2 regions of the Halomonas sp. H10-9-1 genome follow, and region 2 is predicted to be linked to the other one. Evidence: predicted binding sites of a transcription regulator. Region 2 holds the regulator's gene; the other holds the start of a gene.
What was found. Region 2 encodes sigma-54, which starts transcription at its own class of promoters, with help from an activator protein. Its sites were predicted from a motif close to TGGCACNNNNNTTGCTNT; they were not measured.
Positions count from the first base shown of each region.

Region 1: the regulator sigma-54 is predicted to act here: its motif matches at 2,829-2,846, upstream of ytfE (iron-sulfur cluster repair protein YtfE).

Region 1 covers NZ_JAMSHO010000001.1:119,023-124,864, reverse strand. Annotated here, with positions in the region: gene NFH66_RS00610 (trans-sulfuration enzyme family protein) at 1-155, shown strand, start outside; gene NFH66_RS00605 (tellurite resistance/C4-dicarboxylate transporter family protein) at 149-1,204, shown strand; gene norR (nitric oxide reductase transcriptional regulator NorR) at 1,208-2,731, opposite strand; gene ytfE (iron-sulfur cluster repair protein YtfE) at 2,897-3,553, shown strand; gene NFH66_RS00590 (hemerythrin domain-containing protein) at 3,614-4,234, shown strand; gene ubiU (ubiquinone anaerobic biosynthesis protein UbiU) at 4,303-5,298, shown strand; gene NFH66_RS00580 (U32 family peptidase) at 5,309-5,842, shown strand, end outside.
Region 2 covers NZ_JAMSHO010000001.1:1,426,483-1,432,324, reverse strand. Annotated here, with positions in the region: gene NFH66_RS06495 (KpsF/GutQ family sugar-phosphate isomerase) at 1-352, shown strand, start outside; gene NFH66_RS06490 (KdsC family phosphatase) at 374-931, shown strand; gene lptC (LPS export ABC transporter periplasmic protein LptC) at 936-1,520, shown strand; gene lptA (lipopolysaccharide transport periplasmic protein LptA) at 1,517-2,041, shown strand; gene lptB (LPS export ABC transporter ATP-binding protein) at 2,050-2,775, shown strand; gene NFH66_RS06470 (RNA polymerase factor sigma-54) at 2,919-4,331, shown strand; gene hpf (ribosome hibernation-promoting factor, HPF/YfiA family) at 4,568-4,876, shown strand; gene ptsN (PTS IIA-like nitrogen regulatory protein PtsN) at 4,884-5,351, shown strand; gene rapZ (RNase adapter RapZ) at 5,378-5,842, shown strand, end outside.

The DNA of each region.
Region 1 (5,842 bases), 1.3 Mb from region 2:
GTACCACCTCCCATGCAGAACTCACCGCCGAGGCGCGGCAACGGCGCGGCATCACCGACAGCATGTTGCGCCTATCGATCGGCCTGGAGGATGTCGAAGACCTGCTGAATGACCTGAAACGCGCCCTGGCTCCCCTCGAATCAGGCCGATGCTGAAGCGTCTTGCGCACGGCGCCGGTATCATCGACCGCGCCGCGGCCGAGCTCTTTCCGGGCTACTTCGCGGTGATCATGGCCACCGGCGCCACCTCCATCGCCTGCCATCTGCTGGGGCTGACGCTGGTATCCTGGGCACTGCTGGGCGCCAACCTGCTGGCTTATATTGCACTGTGGTTGCTGACCCTGATCCGCCTGGTGCGCTACCCCGAACGCCTGGCCGGCGACATGGTCGACCACGCCCGCGGGCCCGGCTTCTTCACCATCGTCGCCGGGACCTGCATCCTTGGCACCCAGTTTCATATCGTAGCCGACAGCGACGCCATCGCCGCCGAATTCTGGTGGGTGGGCCTGACGCTGTGGGGCCTCATCATGTACCTGTTCTTCATCGCCGTGACGACGCGTGCCGAGAAGCCCAACCTCACTTCAGGCATCAACGGTGCCTGGCTGCTGGCAGCGGTCAGCACCCACTCGGTATCGATTCTCACCGCGCTGCTGCCCTGGGAAGGACCGGCCGACCTGCGCCTGTTCTTTGCGCTGTGCATGTTCCTGATCGGTTGCATGCTCTATCTGGCGATCATCACCCTGATCTTCTATCGCCTCACTTTCCTCAAGGTGACGGTAGAGAACCTGACCCCGCCCTACTGGATCAACATGGGGGCGGTGGCGATCGCTACCCTCGCGGGTTCGACGCTGATCCTGCGGGCCGGCGAAGGTGGGATAATCGCCGACTTCCAGCCATTCCTGCTCGGGTTCACCGTGTTCTTCTGGGCCACCGCCAGCTGGTGGTTTCCCCTGCTGGTGGGACTGATGCTCTGGCGTCACTTGATCCACCGCCATCGCATCGCCTATGAGCCCCAACTGTGGAGCATGGTCTTCCCGCTGGCCATGTACACCACCGGCACCCTGCGCCTCTCGGCGGCTCTCGACATGCCCTTCCTGATGCGCATTCCCGAACTGCTGATCTGGCTGGTACTGCTTGCCTGGGGCGTCACCAGTGCGGGAATGTTCCACCATCTCTGGCGGCTGGCCCGGGCGTCACGGGCCTGAGACCTACTTGAGCCCCAGCCGCCTGGCCAGCTTGTGCAGGTTGCTGGGATCGAGCTCCAGGCGCCGAGCGGCCGCCGCCCAGCGACCGTTGCAGGCCGCCAGGGCGTCACGGATCGCCCGTCGCTGGGCCCACTCCACGCACTCACGCAGGCTCGCTGCGCCACCCTCATCGGCGTACTCCATCTGCAGGGTGCGGCTCCCTTTCCCTTCGGGGACGGGCAGGTCGAGCCAGGCCGGCGCCAGGGTGATGATCTCGTCGCGACGTGCACCCTGGCTCAAGGCCTTGATCGCCGCGCGGCTGATTACATGCTCCAGTTCACGAACGTTGCCCGGCCAGGCGTAGGCCAGCAGCGCCTCCTCGGCCGCGGGGGAGAAACGCAGGCTGCGCACGCCGAGTCGGGTACGGTTGATCTCCAGGAAGTGGCCGGCCAGCACCAGCACGTCACTGCCCCGCTCGCGCAGCGGCGGGATGACCACCGGGTAGACCGACAGGCGGTGGTAGAGGTCGGCACGAAAGCTGCCCTCGCGCACCGCCTCGGCCAGCTGCCGGTTGGTGGCGGCGATGATGCGCACGTCGACACGCCGCGGGATGTCCTCGCCCAGGCGCTGCACCTCGCCCTCCTGCAGGGCGCGCAACAGCTTGGCCTGGACCGGCAGCGACAGCTCGCCTACCTCGTCGAGCAGCAGGGTGCCACCGTCGGCGGCCTCGAACCGCCCCGCGCGCTCGGCGGTGGCGCCGGAGAAGGCCCCCTTCACATGACCGAACAGCTCGCTCTCGGCCAGGGACTCCGGCAGGGCGGCGCAGTTGACCTGCACCAGCGGCGCGGCGTGGCGGGCGGAGCGACGATGGAGACGGCGTGCAAAGAGCTCCTTGCCCACCCCGGTCTCGCCGCTGAGCAGCACCGGCAGGTCCGATGCGGCCACCACATCGAGCTCACGCAGCAGCCGCTGGAGTTCCGCACTGTGGCCGAGGATATCGCGCGCCTCGGGGGCCGCCAGCGGCAGGCCGCTCTCCTGCTGGGACATGCGCAGGGCCCGCAGGTCACGCTCCAGGCGGCTGACCCGCACCGCCGCCTCGACCAGCAGCGCATAGCGCTCCAGGGCCGCCCGGTCGGTGGCATCGAAGGTCCCCGCTTCGAGCGCATCCAGGGTCAGAGCTCCCCAGGGTTCGCCCTCCACGTGCAGGCTGATACCCATGCAGTCGTGGACATGCAGCGGCTGTCCGGGCTGCTGCTCCACCAGCCCATCATAGGGATCGGGCAGGTCGGCATCGGGCGGGAAGAGGGTCGTGCGCCGACTGGTGAGGATAGTGGCCAGGCGTGGATGCTGGGCCACCTCGAAGCGCCGTCCCAGCGCCTCGCGCACCAGGCCGTCTACGGCCAGCGGAACCAGGGCGCCCTCCTCCAGGCGCAGCAGGCAGACGGCGCCGCAGCGAAAACCTTCGCGCAGGGTCCGCACCAGGCGCTGCAGGCGCACCGCGCTGGGCAGGTCGGCGACCAGGTCAGCCAGCAGGGTCTCGTCGAGCATGGTGATATTCACCTTGAAGGGTTCAATCTACCCTAAACGATCCGGGTATTTTTCACCAGAATGGCCTCGATACCCGGCAAAACAGGCCGTCAGGAACTGGCATGCCACTTGCTTGTGATGAGGTACCACCCTTTTCTGCCATCATCCGACCAAGGAGCTCCTGCCATGAGCCTGATCGAACAGACCGTCGGCCGCACCGCCCTCACCCTGCCCGGCGCCACCCGGGTGTTCCGCGACCACAATATCGACTTCTGCTGCGGCGGCCGCATCAGCCTGCGCGAGGCCGCCGAGCGCGTCGGCCTGGCCCCAGAGGCGCTGGTGGACGCGCTCGAGGCGCTGCCCGCCGGCGCAAGCGACGAACGCGACTGGCAGTCCGCCAGCAACGACGAGCTCATCGACCATATCCTGACCCGCTACCACGATGTCCACCGTCAGCAGCTGCCCGAACTGGTGCGCATGGCGCGTCGCGTCGAGCAGGTCCACGGCGAGCGTGACACCTGCCCCAACGGCCTGGCCGACCTGCTCACCACGATCTACCAGGAGATGGAGAGCCACATGCAGAAGGAGGAGCAGATCCTCTTTCCGATGCTGCGCCGGGGCATGGGCGCCCAGGCCCAGGGACCCATCGCGGTAATGCGCCACGAGCACGACGACCACGGCGAACACCTCGAACAGCTGGCGGCGCTGACCGACGACATCACTCCGCCCAAGGGCGCCTGCACCACCTGGCGTGCCCTCTATACCGGGCTGCGCGAGTTCCGCGACGACCTGATGCAGCACATCCATCTGGAGAACAACCTGCTGTTCGAACGCGCCGGCTGAATCCAGTTCGGCGCCCAATCATGACGCACCGTCGCCCGACGGTGCGTCAGGGAGGCCACCATGAAAGCCATCATTCTGGAGCGCCTGCATGCCGACCACCATCGCTACGCGGCGCTGCTCTGCATCCTCGACCGCCAGCTGCATATCGCCGCCTGCGAGGAGGTCCCCGACTATCGACTGCTGGCCAGGCTCTGCCACTACCTGACCCACCAGCCCGAGGAGTGGCACCATCCGGTGGAGGAGGCCCTCTTCGCCCGCCTCGCCGGCTGCCATGCACAGAGCGCCGAGCTGCTCGCGGTGCTCTCCGAGGAGCACCGGCGGATCACCCGCGATGGAAACGAGCTCGAGGCGACCTTCCGCCGACAGGCAAATGAGATGCCGGAGGCCGAGCTCGACCCCGGCCGACTCAACCTGGCTCGCGGCTTCAGCGAGCTCTATCACCATCACTTGTACAGCGAGAATCGGCATATCTACCCGCTGATCGAGCGCTGCCTGCAGGCCGCTGAACTGGATGAGCTGGCGCCCTCTCCTTCGCTGGCCAGTCCCTCCGAGGGAAGCCCCAGCTTCCAGCTGCTGTACCGGCAGATTGCCGACCACCGCACGGGACTACGCCTGGGTCACGGCGAGCAGGCCGACTTTTGTCCGCTCTGCGACGCCAGAGCCGACTACGCCTCCTTATGACCCGCGTCAAAAGGCCAGGCGGGATAGTCGACTAGCATGGTCGGGATTCCCACGACAGGAGGCTCACCATGGAGCTCGTCTGCCCCGCCGGCAACCTGCCCGCCCTGAAGCGCGCCGTGGATGAAGGGGCCGATGCCGTCTACTTCGGCTTTCAGAACACCACCAACGCCCGCCAGTTCGCCGGCCTCAACTTCACCGACAAGCGTGCCAGGGAGGGCATCGACTACGCCCACGCCCGCGGCAAGAAGGTGTTCTGCGCCATCAACACCTATCCCCAGCCGGATGGCTGGGCGATGTGGACCCGCGCCGTGGACCAGGCCGCGGATCTTGGCGTCGATGCCCTGATCATGGCCGACATGGGGCTGCTCGACTACGCCGCCCGCCGCCACCCCGACCTCGCCCGCCATCTCTCGGTGCAGGGCTCGGCCACCAGCCACGAGGCGCTGCGCTTCTATCACGACCAGTTCGGCATCAAGCGCGCCGTACTGCCCCGGGTGCTCTCCATCACCCAGGTGCGCGACCTGGCCAAGCAGAGCCCCGTGGAGCTCGAGGTATTCGCCTTCGGCAGCCTGTGCATCATGGCCGAGGGGCGCTGCTACCTGTCGTCGTATCTCACCGGTGAATCGCCCAACACTCGCGGCGTCTGCTCGCCGGCGGCCCATGTGCGCTGGGAGGAGACCCCGGAGGGCCTGGAGTCACGCCTCAACGGCGTGCTGATCGACCGCTACGGCGAGGGCGAGAACGCCGGCTACCCCACCCTGTGCAAGGGGCGCTTCGAGGTGGGCGGCGAGACCTACCACGCCATCGAGGAGCCCACCAGCCTCAACACCCTGGAGCTGCTGCCGGAGCTCAAGGAACTGGGCATCGCGGCCGTCAAGATCGAGGGGCGCCAGCGCAGCCCGGCCTATGTATCAAAGGTCGCCGGCATCTGGCGCCAGGCCCTGGATCGCCTGGCGCGGGCCCCGGGCCGCTTTCATACCGAACCCGCCTGGATGACCGGCCTCGGCGAGGTCTCCGAAGGCAGCACCACCACCCTGGGCGCCTACGAGCGCCGCTGGAAATAGGAGAGAGCCCATGTCCGCTACCCCCACGCTCCAGCTGTCGCTCGGCCCGGTGCTCTTCTACTGGACCCGCGAGCACTACGCCGACTTCTATCGCGAGGCCGCCGACTGGCCGGTGGAGATCGTCCACCTGGGCGAGTCGGTCTGCTCGCGGCGCCGCGACATGAAGCTCGACGACTGGCTTGGCATCGGCCGCGAGCTGACCCAGAGCGGCAAGCAGGTGGTGCTCTCGAGCCAGACCCTGATCGAGTCCGAGGCCGACCTGCGCGACCTGCGCAAGCTGTGCGACAACGGCGAGTTCCTGGTCGAGGCCAATGACCAGAGCGCCCTGCAACGCCTCTCGGCCGCGGGCCAGCCCTTCGTGGCCGGTGCCGCTCTCAACCTCTACAACCCGGCCACCCTTGCCGTGCTCTCCCGCGCCGGCATGCAGCGCTGGCAGGCACCCGTGGAGATGTCCCGGGACGACCTCGCCCGCCTGCTGGAGGACTGCAGCGAGCAGGGGATCGAGGCCCCCTGCGAGGTGTTTGCCTACGGCCACCTGCCGCTG
Region 2 (5,842 bases):
CGACAGGCTGCCCCGGGTGGCACTGGGCAGCCCCCTGCGCGACGCCCTGCTGGAGATCACCCGACAGGGGCTCGGCTTCACCTGCGTGGTGGCCCCCGACGGCCGCCTCGCCGGGGTCTATACCGATGGCGACCTGCGCCGCACCCTGGACCAGCACAGCGATCTCACCGGCCTGAGCGTGGACGAGGTGATGACCTGCCCCGGCAAGCGCGTCGCCCCGGAGACCCTGGCCGCCGAGGCGGTAAGCCTGATGGAAGACCACCGCATCTCCGCCCTGGCCGTGGTCGATGACGAGGGGCGCCCGGTGGGCGCCCTGCATATGCACGACCTGCTCGCCAGTGGCGTGATCTGACCCCAACGACATGGAGCCCCCATGACCCACACCTCCCCCCTGCAGGACCCGCTGCTGACCGACCGCCTGCGCCGTATCCGCCTGCTCGCACTGGACGTCGATGGCGTGCTCACCGACGGCCAGCTCTACTTCCAGGCCGACGGCATCGAGATCAAGGCCTTCAATGTCCAGGATGGCCACGGCCTCAAGCTGCTCAAGCGTGCCGGGATCCAGGTCGCGCTGATCACCGGCCGCGACTCCCCCACCGTGAGTCGCCGCGCCGCCGCCCTGGGCATCCAGCATGTCTTCCAGGGCGTCGAGAAGAAACTGCCGGTGCTGCGGGAGCTCACCGCACGCCTGGGCCTGGAGTTCGAGCAGGTGGCCTACTGCGGCGATGACATGCCCGATATCGGCGCCATCCGTCGTGCCGGCGTGGGCATCAGCGTGCCCAACGCACCGGCCTATATCCAGCAGCATGCGGACTGGGTCACCGAGCGCAGCGGTGGCCAGGGTGCGGCCCGTGAGATCAGCGACACCCTGCTGCGCGCCCAGGGCCACTGGGACGCGGTCACCGACACCTACGTCCACGGAGCCGGCTGAGCCCATGGCCCTACCGCGTCCTGGCTTTCGCACCTGGCTGACCCTGCTGCTGCTGGCCCTGGGTGGGGGCCTGGCGCTGCTCGACCAGCACACCCCCACCCCCACCGGCCAGGTACCGCGCGACGCTGCGGGCGAGCCAGACTTCTACCTCGAGAACGCACGCCTCACGCGCTTCGACACCGAAGGCCGGCCGCACCAGAGGGTGACCACGCCACGCCTGGTCCACACCCCGGTGGACGACGTGATCCGCCTGGAAACTCCGCTGGCCCGGCTCCACGACCGCGACGGCCGACTGTGGCTGGCCGAGGCCGAGCGCGGCGAACTGGGCCCCGGGGGCAATCCGCTGCTGCTCGACGGTGAGGCCCGCCTGCAGGCTCCCGCCGAGCGCTGGCGGCTCGAGACCGAGACGCTGCACTACGATGCCGACACAGGCCACGCCTGGAGCACCACCCCGGCGACGCTGCACCAGCCGCCACAGCAGGTGAGCGGCGAGCGTTTCGACGCCTGGCTCGATGACAACCGGGCGCGCCTGACCGACAATGTGCGCGGCCACCATCCGCCCGAGACATCCGAGGAGTCCTCGTCATGACGCGCCCCCTGCTCCCCACGCTGGCCTATGTGCTGCTGCTGGCACTGGCTGTCGCCCCGGCCAGCCAGGCCCAGTCTCAGAACCAGGATGCCAATGCGCCTATCCTGGTCGAGGCGGACCGCCTCGACCTGGACGACCGCGCCGGTACCGCCGTGTATACCGGCAACGTGGATATCCGCCAGGGCAGCATGCGCCTGACCGGCAACCGGGTGGAGATCCGCCGCAACGCGGCCGGTGAGCTCTCCCTGGCCACCGCCACCGGCGAGCGGGCCTACCTCGAGCAGCAACCCGACCCCACCGAGCCGGTCGTCAAGGGATGGGGACGCACCGTCATCTATCATGTGGCCGAGCGGCGCGTGGAGCTGATCGATCGCGCCGAGCTCCACCAGGGCGGCGACACCTTCGAGGGGGGGTATCTGGAGTACTTCCTCGACCGCCGCGTGGTGCAGGCCCGCGCCGATGCCGAGGGCGTCGAGGGCAACCAGCGCATCCGCATGACGCTCCAGCCGGAACAGCAGTAAGGACGTTCATGAAGACCCTTCACGCCCGTCATCTCGCCAAGAGCTACAAGCGCCGCCGCGTGGTTCAGGACATCGGCCTGTCGATCCGTCAGGGCAGCATCGTCGGACTGCTGGGCCCCAACGGCGCCGGCAAGACCACCTCCTTCTACATGATCGTGGGGCTGGTACGCGCCGATGCCGGCTCGGTGGCCATCGATGACCTGGACCTCTCGCGCGCCGCCATGCACGAGCGGGCCCGGGCGGGGATTGGCTACCTGCCCCAGGAGGCCTCGATCTTCCGCAAGCTGTCGGTGGCAGACAACATCATGGCCATCCTCGAGACCCGCAAGGATCTCGACCGGGAGGGCCGCCGGGCACGCCTGGAGCAGCTGCTCGAGGAGTTCCACGTCACCCATATCCGCGACAACCCGGGCATGAGCCTCTCCGGCGGCGAGCGACGCCGGGTCGAGATTGCCAGGGCTCTGGCGACGGAGCCCGCCTTTATCCTGCTCGACGAGCCCTTTGCCGGAGTCGACCCGATCTCGGTGGGCGAGATCAAGGGCATCATCCGCCAGCTGAAGGCGCGGGGCATCGGCGTGCTGATCACCGACCACAACGTCCGCGAGACCCTCGACATCTGCGACACCGCCTATATCGTCGGCGACGGCAAGATCATCGCCGAGGGCGACGCCGAATCGATCCTCGCCAACCAGAGGGTGCGCGAGGTCTACCTCGGCGAAGACTTCCGCCTGTGACCCCCGGCCCGCATGGGCGCCCCACTCTCTTCATGGAACGCCGCGCCCGCGCCAATGGCATGATTGTTGCTTAAGATCGTATTGCACCTTGCGAGACCAGCGGCTAGGGTAAGGCTTTCCGACACGCCAGGAGGACGCCTGCCATGGCCATGAAGGCATCCCTGCAGTTGCGGGTCGGCACTCAGCTGACCATGACACCCCAGTTGCAGCAGGCCATCGCCCTGCTGCAGCTCTCCACCCTGGACCTGCGCCAGGAGATCCAGCAGGCCATGGAGAGCAACCCACTGCTGGAGCTCGACGACGAGTTTGGCGAGCAGGCCACTCAGGAACCCACGGAAGACGACTGGGCAAGCGAGATTCCCGAACAGCTCACCACCGACAGCGACTGGTCCGATACCTATCAGGACCTGGGCGCACCGGCCGGAGGCGAGGGCCCCGACTTCGAGCGCCAGGCCCAGGGCCAGAGCCTCCAGGGCCACCTCATCTGGCAGCTGGCGATGAGCGACCTCGAACCCCGGGCACGCCAGATTGCCGAGAGCCTGATCGATGCCGTGGACGATGCCGGCTACCTGACCGCCCCCCTCGACGAGATCCGTGACGGCCTGAGGCAGCAGGGGCTTGCCGACCTGCGCAGCCAAGAGATGGAGCGGGTGCTGCTGCGCCTGCAGCAGTTCGAGCCCACCGGCATCTTCGCCCGCGACCTGCGCGAATGCCTGCAGCTGCAGCTCGCCACCCTCCCCGACGGCACGCCGCTGCTGCCCCAGGCGCGGCGCCTGGTACGCCAGTTCCTCGAGGCTCTGGCCGGCGGAGACCGGCGCCTGCTCAAGCGACGCCTGGGGCTGGACGATGCCGCGCTCGACGCCACCATCGCCCTGGTGCGAGGCCTGGATCCACGGCCCGGCAGCGCCTTTGCCAGCGTGACCGACGACTATGTGACCCCCGACCTGGTCGCCTTCCACGACCAGCGTGGCTGGCACGTGGAGCTCAACTCCGAGGCACTGCCACGACTGCGCATCCAACCCGATTACGCGGCCCTGGTGCGCCGCGCCGACAAGAGCAGCGACAACCAGTTCCTCAAGGAGCACCTCCAGGAGGCGCGCTGGCTGATGAAGAGCCTGTCCAGCCGCAACGACACCCTGCTGCGAGTCGGCCGCGAGATCCTCGCCCGCCAGCTCGACTTCCTCGAGCACGGAGAGGAGGCGATGAAGCCTCTCGTCCTGGCCGATATCGCCCAGGCGGTGGAGATGCACGAATCCACCATCTCGCGGGTCACCACCCAGAAGTTCATCCACACGCCGCGGGGGGTGTTTGAGCTCAAGTACTTCTTCTCCAGCCAGGTCGGCGGCGAGAGCGAGGGCGACGCCCACTCCAGCACCGCCATCCGTGCCCGCCTCCGCAAGCTGATCCAGGAGGAGCCGCCACACAAGCCGCTCTCCGACAGCCGGCTGGTCAGCCTGCTCGACGAGGCCGGGATCCGGGTCGCACGTCGCACCGTCGCCAAGTACCGCGAGGCCATGGGCATCCCCTCCTCCAGCGAGCGCAAGCGACTGCGCTGATCCCGGTGCGACGCCGCACCGTGGCGCTCTCCAACGCTTACCCGCGAGGCCATGGGCATCCCCTCCTCCAGCGAGCGCAAGCGACTGCGCCGAGTGCGTATGACAGCAAATCATCCCCTGTTCAACCGGCTCAACCCCTTGAACATGGCGGGAAATCGCCCCGGGGCCGCCGGGGGGTATGCAAGGCAGGAAAAAGGGTTACAATCGAATCACAACCATCGAGCAAGGAGCGTGTCATGCAAGTGAATATCACCGGCCTTCATGTGGAACTGACCGATGCCCTGCGTGACTATGTCAACGAGAAGCTGACGCGCGTGGAACGCCATTATGACAACATCACCAATGTGCAGGTGACCCTGTCTGTCGAGAAGGAGCGTCAGTCCGCCGCCTGCACCATGCATGTTGCCGGTGCCGAGCTGCATGCAGAAGCCCAGGATGTCGACATGTACGCCGCCATCGATGCCCTGGCTGACAAGCTGGACCGCCAGCTGGTCAAGCACAAGGAGAAGGCCCAGGCCCGCGCCCAGGGCGCCGGCGCTCGCTGAGTCCACGATGTCATCTCTCGAAACCATCCTGCCCCCCGAGCGCACCCTCTTCGATGTGCCCGGGGGAAGCAAGAAAAGGGTACTGGAGTTCTTTAGCACCTTCATTGCCCAGAACACGCCGAGCCTCGACAGCCAGGAGGTCTTCGCGCGCCTGATCGCCCGTGAACGCCTGGGCAGCACGGGGATCGGCAACGGCGTGGCGATCCCCCATGCCCGCAGCCCCCACTGCAAGGAACCCGTCGCCGCCTTCCTCAGGCTCGCCGAGCCGGTGGACTTCGACGCCATCGACGGCGAACCGGTGGACCTGGTGTTCGTGCTGCTGGTCCCCGAGGAGGCCGACGCCGCCCACCTGGCGCTGCTGGCCGAGGTCGCCGGCATCATGAACGATGCCGAGACCCGTTCGCGGCTGCGCGGCAGCCACAGCCAGCGCGACCTCCACGAGCGCCTGATCGAGGCGATCCGACGACAGGGCTGAGGCCACCCCCCGACCAGGAGACCCCCATGCAGCTCGTGATCATCAGCGGCCGTTCCGGCTCCGGCAAGTCGATCGCGCTACAGGCCTTGGAGGATCTCGGCTACTACGCCATCGACAACCTGCCGGCCATGCTGCTGGGATCGTTGATCGATGAGCTGGGCAACCCCGAATCTGCACGCTCTTCCATCGCCGTCAGCATCGACGCACGCAACCTGCCCGAGGCCCTGAAACGCTTTCCCAGCCTGCTCGAGGAGGTACGCGGACGCGGCATCGATTGCCAGGTGATCTACCTGACCACCGATGCGCGCATCCTGATCGAGCGCTACTCCGCCACCCGGCGCCGCCATCCGCTGACCCGGGGCAACGAGATGACACTGGGCGAGGCGATCGACTCCGAGGAGCAGGCGCTGGCCGCGATCCGTGACCTGGCCGATCTGGTGATCGATACCTCACGACTGTCGGTGCACGAACTGCGCGGCCGCATCGCTGAC